2 linked regions of the Teredinibacter turnerae T7901 genome follow. The protein of the gene in region 1 interacts with the protein of each later gene in a pairwise test. Links are inferred from orthologs where the notes say so. Each region holds a gene or a part of one and is shown in the gene's direction. Other genes may lie near its edges.

Region 1 (6,513 bases):
GCTTCACGCACGAGCAAAATACCTGCGGCCATATCCCATGGCTTTAAGTTCATCTCCCAGAAGCCGTCAAAGCGACCGGCTGCGACATAGGCCAAGTCGAGTGCGGCGGAACCTGGGCGGCGAATCCCTGCAGTCTGGCTCGCAATTTCACGCAGCGCGCCCAAATATTCGTCGATATATTCCAGCGCAAAACCATTGAATGGAATACCGGTGCCGATAAGTGCGCCATCCATACCTTTACGTGGCGAAACGCGAATTCGGCGACCATTAAGCGCAGCGCCTTTGCCGCGGCTTGCGGTAAATTCTTCGCGCTTGATTGGGTCCAGTACGATCGCGTGTTCCAGCTGACCCTTGTATTTGCAGGCGATAGAAACTGAAAACTGAGGAATGCCGTGCAAAAAGTTGGTGGTGCCATCCAGCGGATCAATAATCCACTCGTAGTCACTCTTTAAGGCGCCGGAGTTGCCAGTTTCTTCGCCCAGAAAACTGTGGTCCGGATAGGCTTTTTGCAGGTGGTAGAGAATTTCTCGTTCGGACGCCTTGTCCACTTCGCTCACGTAATCGTTGCGGCCTTTTTCCTCAATGGTGATTAAATCCAGCCGCTCGAACTGTTGCTCGATAATTTCGCCGGCTTTGCGTGCTGCTTTCAACGCAACGGTAAGCATGGGTTCCATAGTAAATCTCTTGATAAAGAACATGCCCGCAAAAGGGGCTGTAGGGGATGAGTCGGGGCGAGATTATACCAGCAAGCCGGTGGCGCGGCTATTCTGTAAGGCCCGGCTCTGGTACACTTCGCGCCCTCGCGAGTACAGGTGATTTTAGTAATGGCAGAACCCCAATTTCCAAATATTCGAATGGTGATGGTCAACACAACGCATCCAGGTAACATTGGGGCAGCGGCCAGAGCCATGAAAAACATGGGGTTGTCTGAGCTGGTATTGGTCGATCCGAAAGAGTTTCCCGCAGAAAAAGCCGTATGGCGCGCGGCGGGGGCGACTGATGTGCTTGAAAATGCACGGGTGGTCAGCACGCTTGACGAGGCAATATCGGATTGTGGTCTGGTTATCGGTACCAGTGCGCGCGAACGCCGAATTCCCTGGCCATTGCTCACGCCGCGCGAGTGTGGTGATCGCTGTTGGTTTGAGGCAGCCAAGCACCCGGTCGCAGTGGTGTTCGGTCGTGAAGATCGCGGTTTGACGAACGAGGAACTGCACAAGTGCAACTACCACGTGCATATCCCGTCCAACCCGGAATACAGTGCGCTTAATATTTCAGCGGCGTTGCAGGTGATTTGCTACGAGATCCGCATGTCCGCACTGACCGCGCAGGAAGGTAAGGCGCCCCATTTTGACGACTGGGATATGCCTCCAGCGGACAATGGCGCATTGGAGCACTACTATGCCCACCTAGAGGACACGCTGATTAAGCTGGAGTTTTTAAACCCGGATAACCCTCGTCAAACGGTAACGCGGTTGCGCCGTCTGTTTAATCGTATTCGTATGGATCAAATGGAGTTGAATATTCTGCGCGGGATGCTCACGTCCGTGCAGAATTACATATATCATACCGACGAAAAGATGAAAAACCTCTCCAAAAATGTGGATAATTAGACTATTAAACGTCCGGGGTAAATAGTTGACCGCATTACTCGGTTATTCGATAATGATCAAGCCATAATCACAAGGGTGAGCCATTATGCGATTAACTACCAAAGGCCGTTATGCGGTCACTGCCATGTTAGATCTCGCACTGCACGCGCAGCGTGGTCCAGTGAGTCTCGCGGATATATCCAAGCGACAGGGTATATCACTCTCGTATTTGGAACAGCTATTCGCCAAATTACGCCAGAACGCGCTGGTTTCGAGCGTTCGTGGCCCCGGCGGCGGCTACAAGCTCAGCCGCGAAGCGTCTGAGCTGTTCGTTGCCCAGATCGTCGATGCCGTTAATGAGTCCATCGATGCCACCAGTTGTGGGGGCGCAGGTAACTGCAACCAGGGCGATGTGTGCTTGACGCACTATTTATGGTGCGATCTGAGCGACCAGATTCACACCTTCCTAAGCGGTATCAGCCTGCAGAGCCTTGTTGATCGGCACGACGTGCAACAGGCTGCATTGCGGCAGGAAGAGCGCCAGGCAGGCAATATGACAAGCGTGGAGCCTGATCCCAGAATGATATCGGCTTCCAATTAGACAGAGCCTTAAAACTAACAAAGTATGCGTAAACCAGTTTATCTCGACTATGCCGCGACCACACCCGTGGATGACCGCGTCGCCGAAGCGATGATGGGTTGTCTGACGATGGCGGGTAATTTTGCAAATCCAGCATCGCGTTCACATATGTACGGCTGGAAAGCAGAAGAGGCAGTTGAAGTTGCTCGCGGCGAGCTGGCTGATTTAGTTGCGGCTGACCCGCGTGAAATCGTCTGGACCAGTGGCGCCACGGAATCCAACAACCTGGCGATCAAAGGCGTGGCTGAACTGGAACGCCCTTCAGACGTGCACTTTGTTACCTCGTTGATCGAGCATAAGGCTGTGCTGGATTGCTTTAAACATCTTGAAAGCCAGGGTTACAAGGTTACCTACCTGCAGCCCGGGCGGGATGGCCGAGTTACCGCCGATATGGTGGCATCCGCGTTGCAACCGAATACGCGGCTGGTTTCTGTTATGTTCGTTAATAATGAGATCGGCGTGGTTAACGAGATAGATGCCATTGCGCGTATCTGCCGGGAGCAGGGTGTTTTACTGCATGTGGATGCAGCGCAGGCGGCTGGCAAAATAAAGATTGATGTGGGCGAACTCGGCGCTGATTTAATGTCGTTTTCTGCGCACAAGTTTTATGGCCCCAAAGGCATTGGTGCACTCTATGTGCGCCGCAAGTCGCAGCTAAAACTCGCTGCACAGATTCACGGCGGTGGCCACGAGCGTGGAATGCGTTCAGGTACCTTGCCAACCCATCAGATTGTCGGAATGGGCGCAGCAGCGAAAATCGTCGGGGAATCCCTGGGCGAAGAAAATGCCCGGATTCTCTGGTTGCGTAATCGCTTCCTCAACGGTTTGTGCGGGCTTTCTGGCTGGCAGGTGAACGGATCAATGGATCACCGGGTTGCCGGAAATGCCAACGTCAGTTTTTCCGGCGTTGACGGTGAGGCGCTGCTGATGTCGCTACGCGATCTGGCGGTATCCACCGGTTCTGCCTGTACCTCGTTTAGTGTTGAACCTTCTTATGTCTTGAAAGTGATTGGTGTCAGTGACGCACTTGCGCACAGTTCGATCCGCTTCAGTTTCGGACGCTACACCACGGAAGATGATGTTGATTTTGCTGCGCAGACTGTGTGCGACACAGTAAGCAAATTGCGCGGCGAGTCCAGCATTGCCTCTAATCCCTTTTAAGCCTGAATTTTTCACCAGCATCAACGGTGAGGGTGTTTTACTATGTCTCAGGAACAAATTGATCACCTGATTAAAAAAGAATATGCCGCAGGTTTTGTGACCGATATTGAATCGGATACATTGCCTCCCGGTCTCGATGAAGACGTTATCCGCTTCATTTCCAGCAAAAAAAACGAGCCCCAGTGGATGCTCGACTGGCGTTTGAAGGCGTACCATGCCTGGCTCGATATGCAGGAGCCGGAATGGGCGCATGTGCATTACCCAAAAATCGACTTTAACGAAGTTTCCTATTTTTCCGCGCCGAAAAGCATGGCCGACAAGCCGAAAAGTCTGGATGAAGTCGACCCGCAATTACTCGAAACATACAACAAACTGGGCATTCCTCTGCACGAGCAGGCCGCGCTGGCGGGTGTTGCTGTTGATGCTGTGTTTGACTCAGTGTCTGTGGGCACGACCTTTCGGGAAAACCTGAAAGAAGCGGGCGTAATTTTCTGTTCTATTTCGGAAGCGGTGCACGAATATCCGGAGCTGGTACAGAAATATCTTGGCAGTGTGGTGCCGCAAAAAGACAATTTCTACGCAGCGCTAAACTGTGCGGTATTTAGTGATGGTTCTTTTGTGTATATCCCGAAAGGGGTGCGCTGCCCGATGGAGCTGTCGACTTATTTTCGTATCAACGAATCGAAAACCGGCCAGTTCGAGCGCACGTTGATCATCGCAGACGAAGGCAGTCAGGTGAGTTACCTGGAAGGCTGTACTGCACCCATGCGCGATGAAAATCAATTGCACGCTGCGGTTGTAGAGCTGGTGGCGCTGGACAACGCGTACATCAAGTACTCGACTGTACAGAACTGGTACCCGGGTGACGAGCAGGGTCGCGGTGGTATTTATAACTTTGTGACCAAGCGCGGCGTGGCGCACACCAATTCACGTATTTCCTGGACGCAAGTTGAAACCGGTTCGTCGGTCACCTGGAAATACCCCAGCTGCGTGTTGAAAGGCGATAACAGTGTTGGCGAATTTTATTCCGTGGCGCTTACCAACAATTATCAGCAGGCCGATACCGGCACCAAAATGATACATCTCGGCAAAAATACCCGTTCAACGATTATCTCGAAGGGGATTTCTGCTGGCAAAAGTTCCAACGCCTATCGTGGGCTGGTGCGAATGAATCCGGGCGCTTCAGGTGCGCGCAATTACACGCAGTGTGATTCGCTGTTGATTGGCGATAAATGTGCTGCACATACATTTCCGTATATCGAGAGCAAAAACCCGTCGGCGGTGGTGGAGCACGAAGCAACCACATCGAAAGTCAGTGATGATCAGCTTTACCTGTGTAAGCAGCGCGGCATCGACGAAGAGAAAGCTGTTTCCATGATTGTTAACGGTTTTTGTAAAGAAGTATTTAAAGAATTACCGATGGAGTTTGCGGTAGAAGCTGGAAAGCTTCTCGAGGTGAGCCTTGAAGGCTCTGTTGGTTGATTCCATATTGGAAGAATGAGCGAAAATATGCTGTCAATTAAAAATCTACACGCGTCTGTCGAAGATAAATCTATTCTGCAAGGGCTAAGCCTGGAAATTAAACCCGGCGAAGTTCACGCGATCATGGGGCCAAATGGCTCCGGTAAAAGTACCACGGGGCATGTGCTTTCTGGCCGCGATGGCTACGAAGTTACGGAAGGTTCCGTGGGCTTTCTGGGTAAGGATTTATTGGCGCTGGATACCGAAGAGCGCGCGCGAGAGGGGCTTTTCCTCGCTTTTCAATACCCGGTGGAAATTCCCGGTGTGAGCAATATGGAGTTTATGAAGGCCGCGGTAGATGCGGTGCGCGAGCATCGTGGTGAACCGGCGTTGGATTCCGTGAGTTTTATGAAAATGGCTCGCGAGTACTGTAAAGCGGTAAACCTCGACCAGAACTTTTTAAAGCGGGGCGTCAACGAAGGCTTTTCCGGTGGCGAGAAAAAACGCAACGAAATTATGCAAATGATGTTGCTGCAGCCAAAGTTATGTATTTTGGATGAAACTGACTCAGGCCTCGACATCGATGCGCTGCAAGTGGTCGCCGATGGTGTGAACGCGCTGCGCAGTGCAGACCGCTCGTTTATTGTGGTAACCCACTATCAGCGGCTACTCAATTATATCGAGCCGGATTTTGTTCATGTTCTGGCCAAGGGTAAGATTATTAAATCCGGTGATAAATCCCTTGCGCTTGAGCTGGAGGAAAAAGGGTACGGCTGGCTCGACCCGTCATTAAGCGGGGCAGTGTAATGGCGAACCTGATTCAACAGCTCTCAACGGCGCAGCAAGTAGGCAGCCTGGATTGGTTGGCGGCAGTTAACCAGCAGGGGCGCAATAATGTGCTGGGTTTTACGCAACCTGGACGCAAGACCGAAGCCTGGAAGTACACGAGCTTGCGGGTGCTGGACGACGGTCGCTTCCTGGAGCAATCCAATCAGGCAAGCCCGGATGCCGCAGTGTGGGATTCCGCGCATCAAATTGAAGGTTTGGATGCGTTGAAGCTGGTGTTTGTGAATGGCGTTTATTGCGCGGATTTATCCAGCGAGCTAGAGGGGTTACCCGATGGTGTGGAGCTTACGCCTTTTTCCCTGGCGACAGCTGAACAACAAGCGTCTATCTCGTGCGCGTTGAATTCTGCGGTCGTTGGCGAAAAACATTTTTTTGCGGTGGCGAACAGTGCGCAGGTCAACGAGGGCGTATACCTGAAAGTTCGGGCGAATACGCTGCTGTTGACACCGATACAGATTTTACATTTGCACAGCGAAAGCGAACAACAGCAGTCAGCCGTGCTCCGCGTGCTAGTAGACATGGGTGAGAGCAGCCAGGCCACTTTAATAGAGCAGTTTGCTGGTGGTGACGGCGTGGCGAACGTTTTTGTTAATAGCCTCAACGAGTTCCTTGTTGGGGACAATGCAAAATTCGACTACTACCGGCTAAATCTCGAAGCCGAGACTGTGCCGCATATTGGTGGAGTTCACGCAAATTTAGGGCGATGCGCCACGTTTAACAGTTTCTATATTGCGCTGGGCAGTGTGCTCAAGCGTCTGGATTTAGTTGTTAATCATCGTGGTGAGGGCGCTCACTGTGACATGCAGGGCGTTTACC
Region 2 (6,589 bases), 1.7 Mb from region 1 along the record:
AATGTTTTGCGCTGACATGGCTTCCAATTGTGTTACCAGTGCAGATTCGCTATCACTCGCCACCTGCACCTGCACAACACCCGCAAATTTGCCTGCGAGGTGAGCAAGCTGACTTTCGAGCCAATTGCCGTTGTGTTCGGCGATGGTTCTCGCAAGCGCTTCTACTACGCCGGGTTTGTCATCGCTGATAACGGTTAGAATGAGATTTGTATTCATAGTTATTCTGGTTCGCTGGATTAATCACCAACGTGGATTATATCTTTTGCGAGACCAATAAGCGTATTATTTGCGCGCAAAAGTGGTAGAGGCGAGTTTGCATCATGATTATTCCTCCTGAAAGGCTCACAGAAGAAGCCCTGCGCGGCGTGATTGAAGGCTATATTACGCGCGAGGGCACCGATTATGGCGAACATGAACTGTCTCTGGCCGACAAAGTGGAAGCGCTCATGCCGCAAGTTATTATGGGTGAGGTGCTTATCGTGTTCGATGAGGAATCAGAATCTGTGAACCTGGTGAACAAGCGCGATTACCAACCGCCTGCCACAGAAACCGCCTGAACAGTCCGATGTCCGACACCTGCACCCAGTGGGGTGATTTCCCCGTAATAGTCGACACTCCCGCTAGGCCGCGTGCCTTGGTAGTCCTGGCCCATGGCGCCGGGTTGGGGATGGACTCGCCTTTCATGGGGGAAATGGCTAGCGCGCTCGCTGCTGCAGGATTACACGTTGTCCGCTTCGAGTTCCCCTATATGGCACGGCGCCGACGCGGAGAGGGAAAACCACCGCCGAATCGGATGCCGGTGCTGCTGGAGACCTGGAGCGCAATGATTGCCGCTGCCCGGGAGCAAACAACCTTGCCGATTTACGTCGCAGGCAAATCTATGGGCGGTCGTGCCGCGTCGGAGTGGTTGGCCGTGCACTCAGACTCAGCCGTTGCGGGAGGGATCGCTTACGGTTATCCGTTTCACCCCCCCGCTAAACCCGACTCGTTGCGTACTGCGCACCTGAGCGGGCTGCAAAAGCCGTTGTTGATCCTTCAAGGTACCCGCGACCCGTTTGGCAAGCCGCAGGAAGTGACGGGCTATGATTTAGGTGCACATACCAACGTCATGTGGCTAGACTCGGGCGACCACGATTATAAACCGCTAAAAAAATCGGGTCGCACGCAGTTGCAGCTGATTGCAGAGGCGGCAAGCGCCTCCGCGACTTTCGTTCAAACAACATCCCGCTAAAAAATTTTACTGGAGACAATTTTGGAATTGGTAGCGCTCTGCCGTACTGGCTTTGAGAAAGAACTGGCGGCTGAGCTGGTTGATGTAACGGCAACCCACGGAGTACACGGTTACCCCAAAGCACGCGATGGTCAGGGGTATGTGCAATTCGTGGTGGACGACGGTGCTGAATTGCTGCGTTGTATAAATGCCGTCGTGTTCGACGAGCTGGTTTTTGTACGCGACTGGTTTGTCTCCGCTGGCGCAATCAGCGGCTTACCTGCTGATGACCGGGTGAGCCCGTTGCAAAATCAATTTAAGGCGGCGTTCAGTGGTCACATCCAGGAGGTTGCCGATTTGCTCTTTCTGAATGTGGATAGCAACGAGGGTAAAGCCCTGAGCAAGTTAACCCGTGGGGTTGGCAGTCACCTAAAGCGGCAATTGCCACTGGCAAAAGGCTCAGACTGGTTGGGTGTTCTTTTATTGTTGTCTGGCAGTGAAGGATTTATTGGGGTTTGCCCGCGGCGGCAGCGCCCGCGCTGGGCCGGTGGCGTTGCGCGGCTTAAGTTTCCCCGCGAAGCCCCGAGTCGGGCGACTCTGAAGCTCGAAGAAGCATGGCATCACTTTATCCCTGCTAGCGAGTGGGACACGCGTTTGGCCCCGAGTATGAAGGCTGTGGATCTGGGTGCTGCGCCAGGCGGTTGGACTTGGCAGTTGGTGGCGCGCAGTATGTTTGTGGATGCGGTCGATAACGGGCCAATGGCACCAACTTTAATGGAAGGTGGGCAGGTGACGCACCGTCAGGTAGACGGCTTCGCTTACCACCCTCCTAAACCTGTGGACTGGCTTGTTTGCGATATTGCCGACAAGCCTGCACGGGTAGCGGATATGATCGCCAGCTGGGCGGAAAACAGCTGGTTTCGCGAAGCCGTTTTCAATCTCAAATTACCGATGAAACAACGTTACAAAGAAGTCCTGCGTTGCCGCGAGCAAATCGAGCTGCGTTTACTTGCGGCAGGGCGCGATTACAGACTGCGATTTAAGCAGCTGTATCACGATCGTGAGGAAGTCACCGGGCATCTTGAGTTGCGCTGACGTTGCCAAAATGAGCAAGGTTAATTGTCGAGTAAGGTGATCTTTTCTGGCTGTGTCAGTATGGCGTGGACCGGGCTCAAAATTTCAAGACGCTCCGAGCTTTGCAGCCAGCGTTGCCAGCTTTCAAGGCTTTTCCATTTGCACAGCAGGAGACGGTGATTCTCATCGTTTAAGTCGTAGAAGGCCTCACCGGAGATAAACCCGGGCACAGCGTAGGTATGTTGTAGAGCCCGTTTGGCCTGGTCGAGATAGGTGGCAAGTTGTCCTTCGTGAAGGTGACGTTCGATAAGCACATGGATCATAGAGAGGCGCCTTTGTTATGGTTTGGAACACGCGTTGGGGCAATATACTCCAGTTCGTTTTCCCTTTTGGTAAAGGCATATCAACGATTCGTGAATAAATTCTCGTGAACAGAATAAATGGTTTAAAAAATGACACATTCTGATCAAACCTACCAGCATTCCATAGATGCGCGCGGGCTTTTATGCCCTGAACCCGTGATGATGTTACACAATGCGGTGCGAGATGCGGCGTCTGGCGATGTTATTGAGGTTTTGGCAACAGACCCGTCGACGCAGCGGGACATAGCCCGCTTTTGTGAGTTTTTGAGCCATGAGCTGGTGGCGGTCGCTCAGCAGGACGATGAGTACCGGTTTTTGGTGCGCAAGGGTTGATCAGGCGTGAGGTGGCTGCGTGGGGTATGGGTTGTTGCGGCCTCAGTAAGACGATTCTGCTCACGCAGACCTGCGCCACGCCAACGTGACCCGCATGGGACTTTACTATCGTACTTCGAGGTTATTGCGCCGCAAGCGCATTACGCTTGCATAACGGCGCATCGTTGCAGAAGTCAGCGGGAGCCTCCGAAGATCACGGAGTTGTGTGTCGCAGTCAGTAATGACTACTCGGGCTGGTATCAGCCCTGAGAAGACTCTTCGACCAGCAGCGAGATGGCTGCGAGTGCCTCCGGGTCTTGAGATTTGATTTTGTTGGCAATGTGGTGCTGGAAAAAATAGCGGAATTTTTGCTGGGTCTGGGCCGGGTATAAACAGCTATCACCCGGCAGCACAGGCGTGCTTTCCACTTTTTTCTCATCGACCAGCATGCCGCATACAGTTCCGTCGTTGAACAAGCGCCAGCTAACGACTTCCTGTAGCGTCAAGCTGTGCTCGTCACTACCGGAAAGTACAGCGTGGGTGCCGATGGTGTCGGGAATTTCCTGCACCACATCGTACGGATTATCACACTGAACTTCGTAATATTCCGCGGCTGTTTCCAGCTCCACAATTTTGTGGATGGGTGGTTCAAAAAACAATTCATCGATACCGGGGTCGTAATACCCTTCCCAGGCGCCGTTGAGTGGATCTTCGATATCCGGACAGGGCACCAGGTCGTCGAGCCAGGGCACAAGGCCCACAACCTCGCCATTCGCACGGAGTCCCCAGCACAGAATTTTCAAGCTGAAAAATTTGTCCTCGCTGGCTTCATTGGAGTAAAGCATTTCCAGACCGTCGAGTTCGGGGGAGAGACGAATGATGCGGCTGTCGTTAGCCGAAGAGTAGGGCTTCCCTGTGAAGAGATCGATCACGTTATCTGAGTTGTGACCAGGGTTTGAGGTCTTCATAATACCACCTCCAGGTTGAGGTCCAGGCACACCACTATGGCGCTTAGGACACGATGATTTTAAGAACCATCACGATATACAGTATATGCACTTCACTGATAACACAATAGCTTGCTATAGATTTCTTTTAGGTGACTTAGCAACTGCTCGGCTATCTATTTAATTCGACCACAGGCACTCAAGGTAATTCTTTTCATGTCCTGCATCACCACTATTCACAGCGCTGCGGTGCTGGTCGAACTGTTCAATCAATGCTTCCTCGACTCAGAATACAACACCTGCCTGGAAGGCCAAGGTGAAGAACCCATTTACCTGCCGCGAGGCGGCGGGCGCGATGTCAACACGATCGTCTTTACTCAGGATTACTTCTCTAGCGCCTTGCACGAAGTGAGCCACTGGTGCATTGCCGGGCCGCAACGACTCGCGCAAGTGGATTATGGCTACTGGTATGCGCCAGATGGCCGCAGCGCAGCGCAGCAGGCCTTGTTTGAAAAGGTCGAGGTCAAGCCGCAAGCGCTGGAGTGGATATTTCACAAAGCCTGTGCCTGCCGATTCCGCGTCAGTGCCGACAATTTAATGGCGGGAATGGGGGCGTCGTCAGCGTTCAAACGTGCGATTCTGGCGCAAGTACATGCATACTGTGCAACGGGTTTACAGGCGCGCGCGAAACATTTCGCCGCTGCGCTTGCTCGTTATTTTGGTGGCGAAAACTATCTGGATGCCGACGCCTATAGCCCACAGGAACTGGATAGTTTCGCGTGAGTGTTGCCCAGTCCGACACCGTTTACCTGATCGATGCCTCCATTTATATCTTCCGGTATTACTTTTCCCTGCCCGATAATTGGTGGGGCCGAGAGCACCAGCCTACGGCCGCGGTGTATGGGTATGGGCGCTGGCTGTTGCGGTTTCTCAAGGCGGTAAGGCCCAAGTATATTGCTTGTTGTTTTGATGAGAGCCTAACGTCCTGTTTTCGCAACGAGCTATACCCTGGCTACAAAGCCAGTCGTGCGCTACCGGACGAAAGCCTCGCGTTTCAGCTCGCTGCCTGCAAAGGGCTGAGTGCCGCTTATGGCCTTGCAACCTATGCCTCGCCGCGCTTCGAAGCCGACGACCTTATCGCAACTCTGGCAGCGAAAAGCCGCAAGCGGGGTTTGTCGGTATGCGTTGTATCGCGCGATAAGGATCTCAGCCAGATTATTCGCACAGCGCGCGATACGCTCTGGGACTTTCCCGACAGGGAACCTCTGGACAGCGACGCGATTTTTGCGAAATACGGCATATACCCTGAGCAGATGGCAGACTTCCTTGCGCTGGTGGGCGACCCGTCAGACGACATTCCCGGTGTCGCGGGTATCGGCGGGAAAACCGCCGCGGCGCTGTTAGCCGAGTTTGGTAGCTGGCGGGAGATACGCCGCAACTACAATCGCGTTGCAAAATGTGCAATTCGCGGAGCGGCAAAGCTGGGGGATAAGCTCGCTGCCGCTGAGGCGCAGATTGAGCTTTCTCGCCAATTGGCCCGCGTTGCTTCAGACGCGCCGCTAGGGGCCCGATTCCGGGTGACGCGTCGCCCTGTCGACTTGCCCGCGCTGGACACGACTATTGATGAACTGGGTCTTGGGGCGGGATTTCGCACGTCTGTACACTCGGTTTTTAATGAAATTTGATAAACAGGTATTTGGATACTCCATGAAAATTGTTGTTGATGAAAATATTCCACTGGCGGACGCCCTGTTTGGCGATCTTGGCGAAATTATCCGTAAACCCGGCCGCGAGATCAGTTCTGCAGATGTGGCCGAGGCGGATGCACTGCTGGTGCGCTCTGTTACTCGCGTCAACGCAGATCTGCTGACGGGTAGCAAAGTAAAGTTTGTCGGCACCTGTACTATCGGAACCGATCATCTGGACAAAGAATTTCTGGCCGAAGCCGGAATCCGGTTTGCCAGCGCGCCTGGCTGCAATGCCCAGGGCGTGGTGCAATACGATCTAGCGGCCCTCGCACATCTGGGGTATCTCGCGCGGGATATTCGGGTTGGCATTATTGGCTGCGGTAACGTGGGCGGCAGCTTACATCGCGCGCTCACCGGAATGGGTGTGACCTGTGTTTGTTACGATCCGTTTCTTACGCAAGACCAGAATGCGGACCTCGCAGATTGGGACGCGCTGTTCACCTGCGATGTCATTTGCGTTCATACGCCGCTCACGCGTAGCGGTCCATACCCCACACACCACATGCTGAGCACACCGTTTTTCCGCGCTATGCGCGACGGCGCCTTGTTGCTGAATGCCGGGCGCGGGGAGGTTATCGACAACCGCGCGTTGAAAGCCTATTTACAGGGGGACAACAGTAACCATTTGTCGGTGGTGCTGGATGTATGGGAGGGCGAGCCGGCGATTGATGCAGAGTTGGCGCCTCTGGTGAAAATCGCGACCCCGCATATCGCCGGTTACAGTTTCGAAGGCAAGACTAACGGGTCGCTCATGATCTATGAGGCGCTCGCTGAGTTTCTCGGTGTTAACGCAACCGAACGATCGGCGCGTGTCGCGGCTGTCAAAGCGCAGGCATACGGCGCTGCCGAGCCGCTGGACGCGGATGATCTCGTCACCGCAATTTTGGCAACCCACCCGATCACCCGGGACGATAAGGCATTGCGAGACCAACTGGA

What was found.
Region 2: the proteins of TERTU_RS11695 (region 1) and tusA interact in binary tests that used the Escherichia coli proteins (3 or more experiments, as listed by UniProt). The link is inferred for Teredinibacter turnerae T7901 from one-to-one orthologs.

What each region holds. Positions count from the first base shown.
Region 1 is NC_012997.1:2,915,263-2,921,775, reverse strand. Bases 1,524-4,302 are described here. They hold TERTU_RS11695 (IscS subfamily cysteine desulfurase), read left to right. Parts: upstream 1,524-2,214; coding sequence 2,215-3,390; downstream 3,391-4,302. Other genes in these bases: sufB (Fe-S cluster assembly protein SufB), read left to right, coding at 3,433-4,302; iscR (Fe-S cluster assembly transcriptional regulator IscR), read left to right, coding at 1,696-2,190; trmJ (tRNA (cytosine(32)/uridine(32)-2'-O)-methyltransferase TrmJ), read left to right, coding at 1,524-1,610. Also shown: TERTU_RS11710 (inositol monophosphatase family protein), read right to left, coding at 1-674; more of trmJ, read left to right, coding at 825-1,523; more of sufB, read left to right, coding at 4,303-4,872; Fe-S cluster assembly ATPase SufC, read left to right, coding at 4,900-5,658; Fe-S cluster assembly protein SufD, read left to right, coding at 5,658-6,513. UniProt on the Escherichia coli protein: Master enzyme that delivers sulfur to a number of partners involved in Fe-S cluster assembly, tRNA modification or cofactor biosynthesis. Catalyzes the removal of elemental sulfur from cysteine to produce alanine.
Region 2 is NC_012997.1:1,181,331-1,187,919, forward strand. What follows is about bases 1,503-4,357. They hold tusA (sulfurtransferase TusA), read left to right. Parts: upstream 1,503-2,736; coding sequence 2,737-2,979; downstream 2,980-4,357. Other genes in these bases: rlmM (23S rRNA (cytidine(2498)-2'-O)-methyltransferase RlmM), read left to right, coding at 1,503-2,305; TERTU_RS04985 (antibiotic biosynthesis monooxygenase family protein), read right to left, coding at 2,326-2,607; TERTU_RS04995 (hypothetical protein), read right to left, coding at 3,219-3,926; TERTU_RS05000 (elongation factor P hydroxylase), read left to right, coding at 4,122-4,357. In the rest of the region: TERTU_RS04965 (glycine cleavage system transcriptional repressor), read right to left, coding at 1-216; TERTU_RS04970 (YheU family protein), read left to right, coding at 321-557; TERTU_RS04975 (alpha/beta family hydrolase), read left to right, coding at 566-1,231; more of rlmM, read left to right, coding at 1,253-1,502; more of TERTU_RS05000, read left to right, coding at 4,358-4,688; TERTU_RS05005 (5'-3' exonuclease), read left to right, coding at 4,685-5,590; TERTU_RS05010 (4-phosphoerythronate dehydrogenase), read left to right, coding at 5,613-6,589. UniProt on the Escherichia coli protein: Sulfur carrier protein involved in sulfur trafficking in the cell. Part of a sulfur-relay system required for 2-thiolation during synthesis of 2-thiouridine of the modified wobble base 5-methylaminomethyl-2-thiouridine (mnm(5)s(2)U) in tRNA.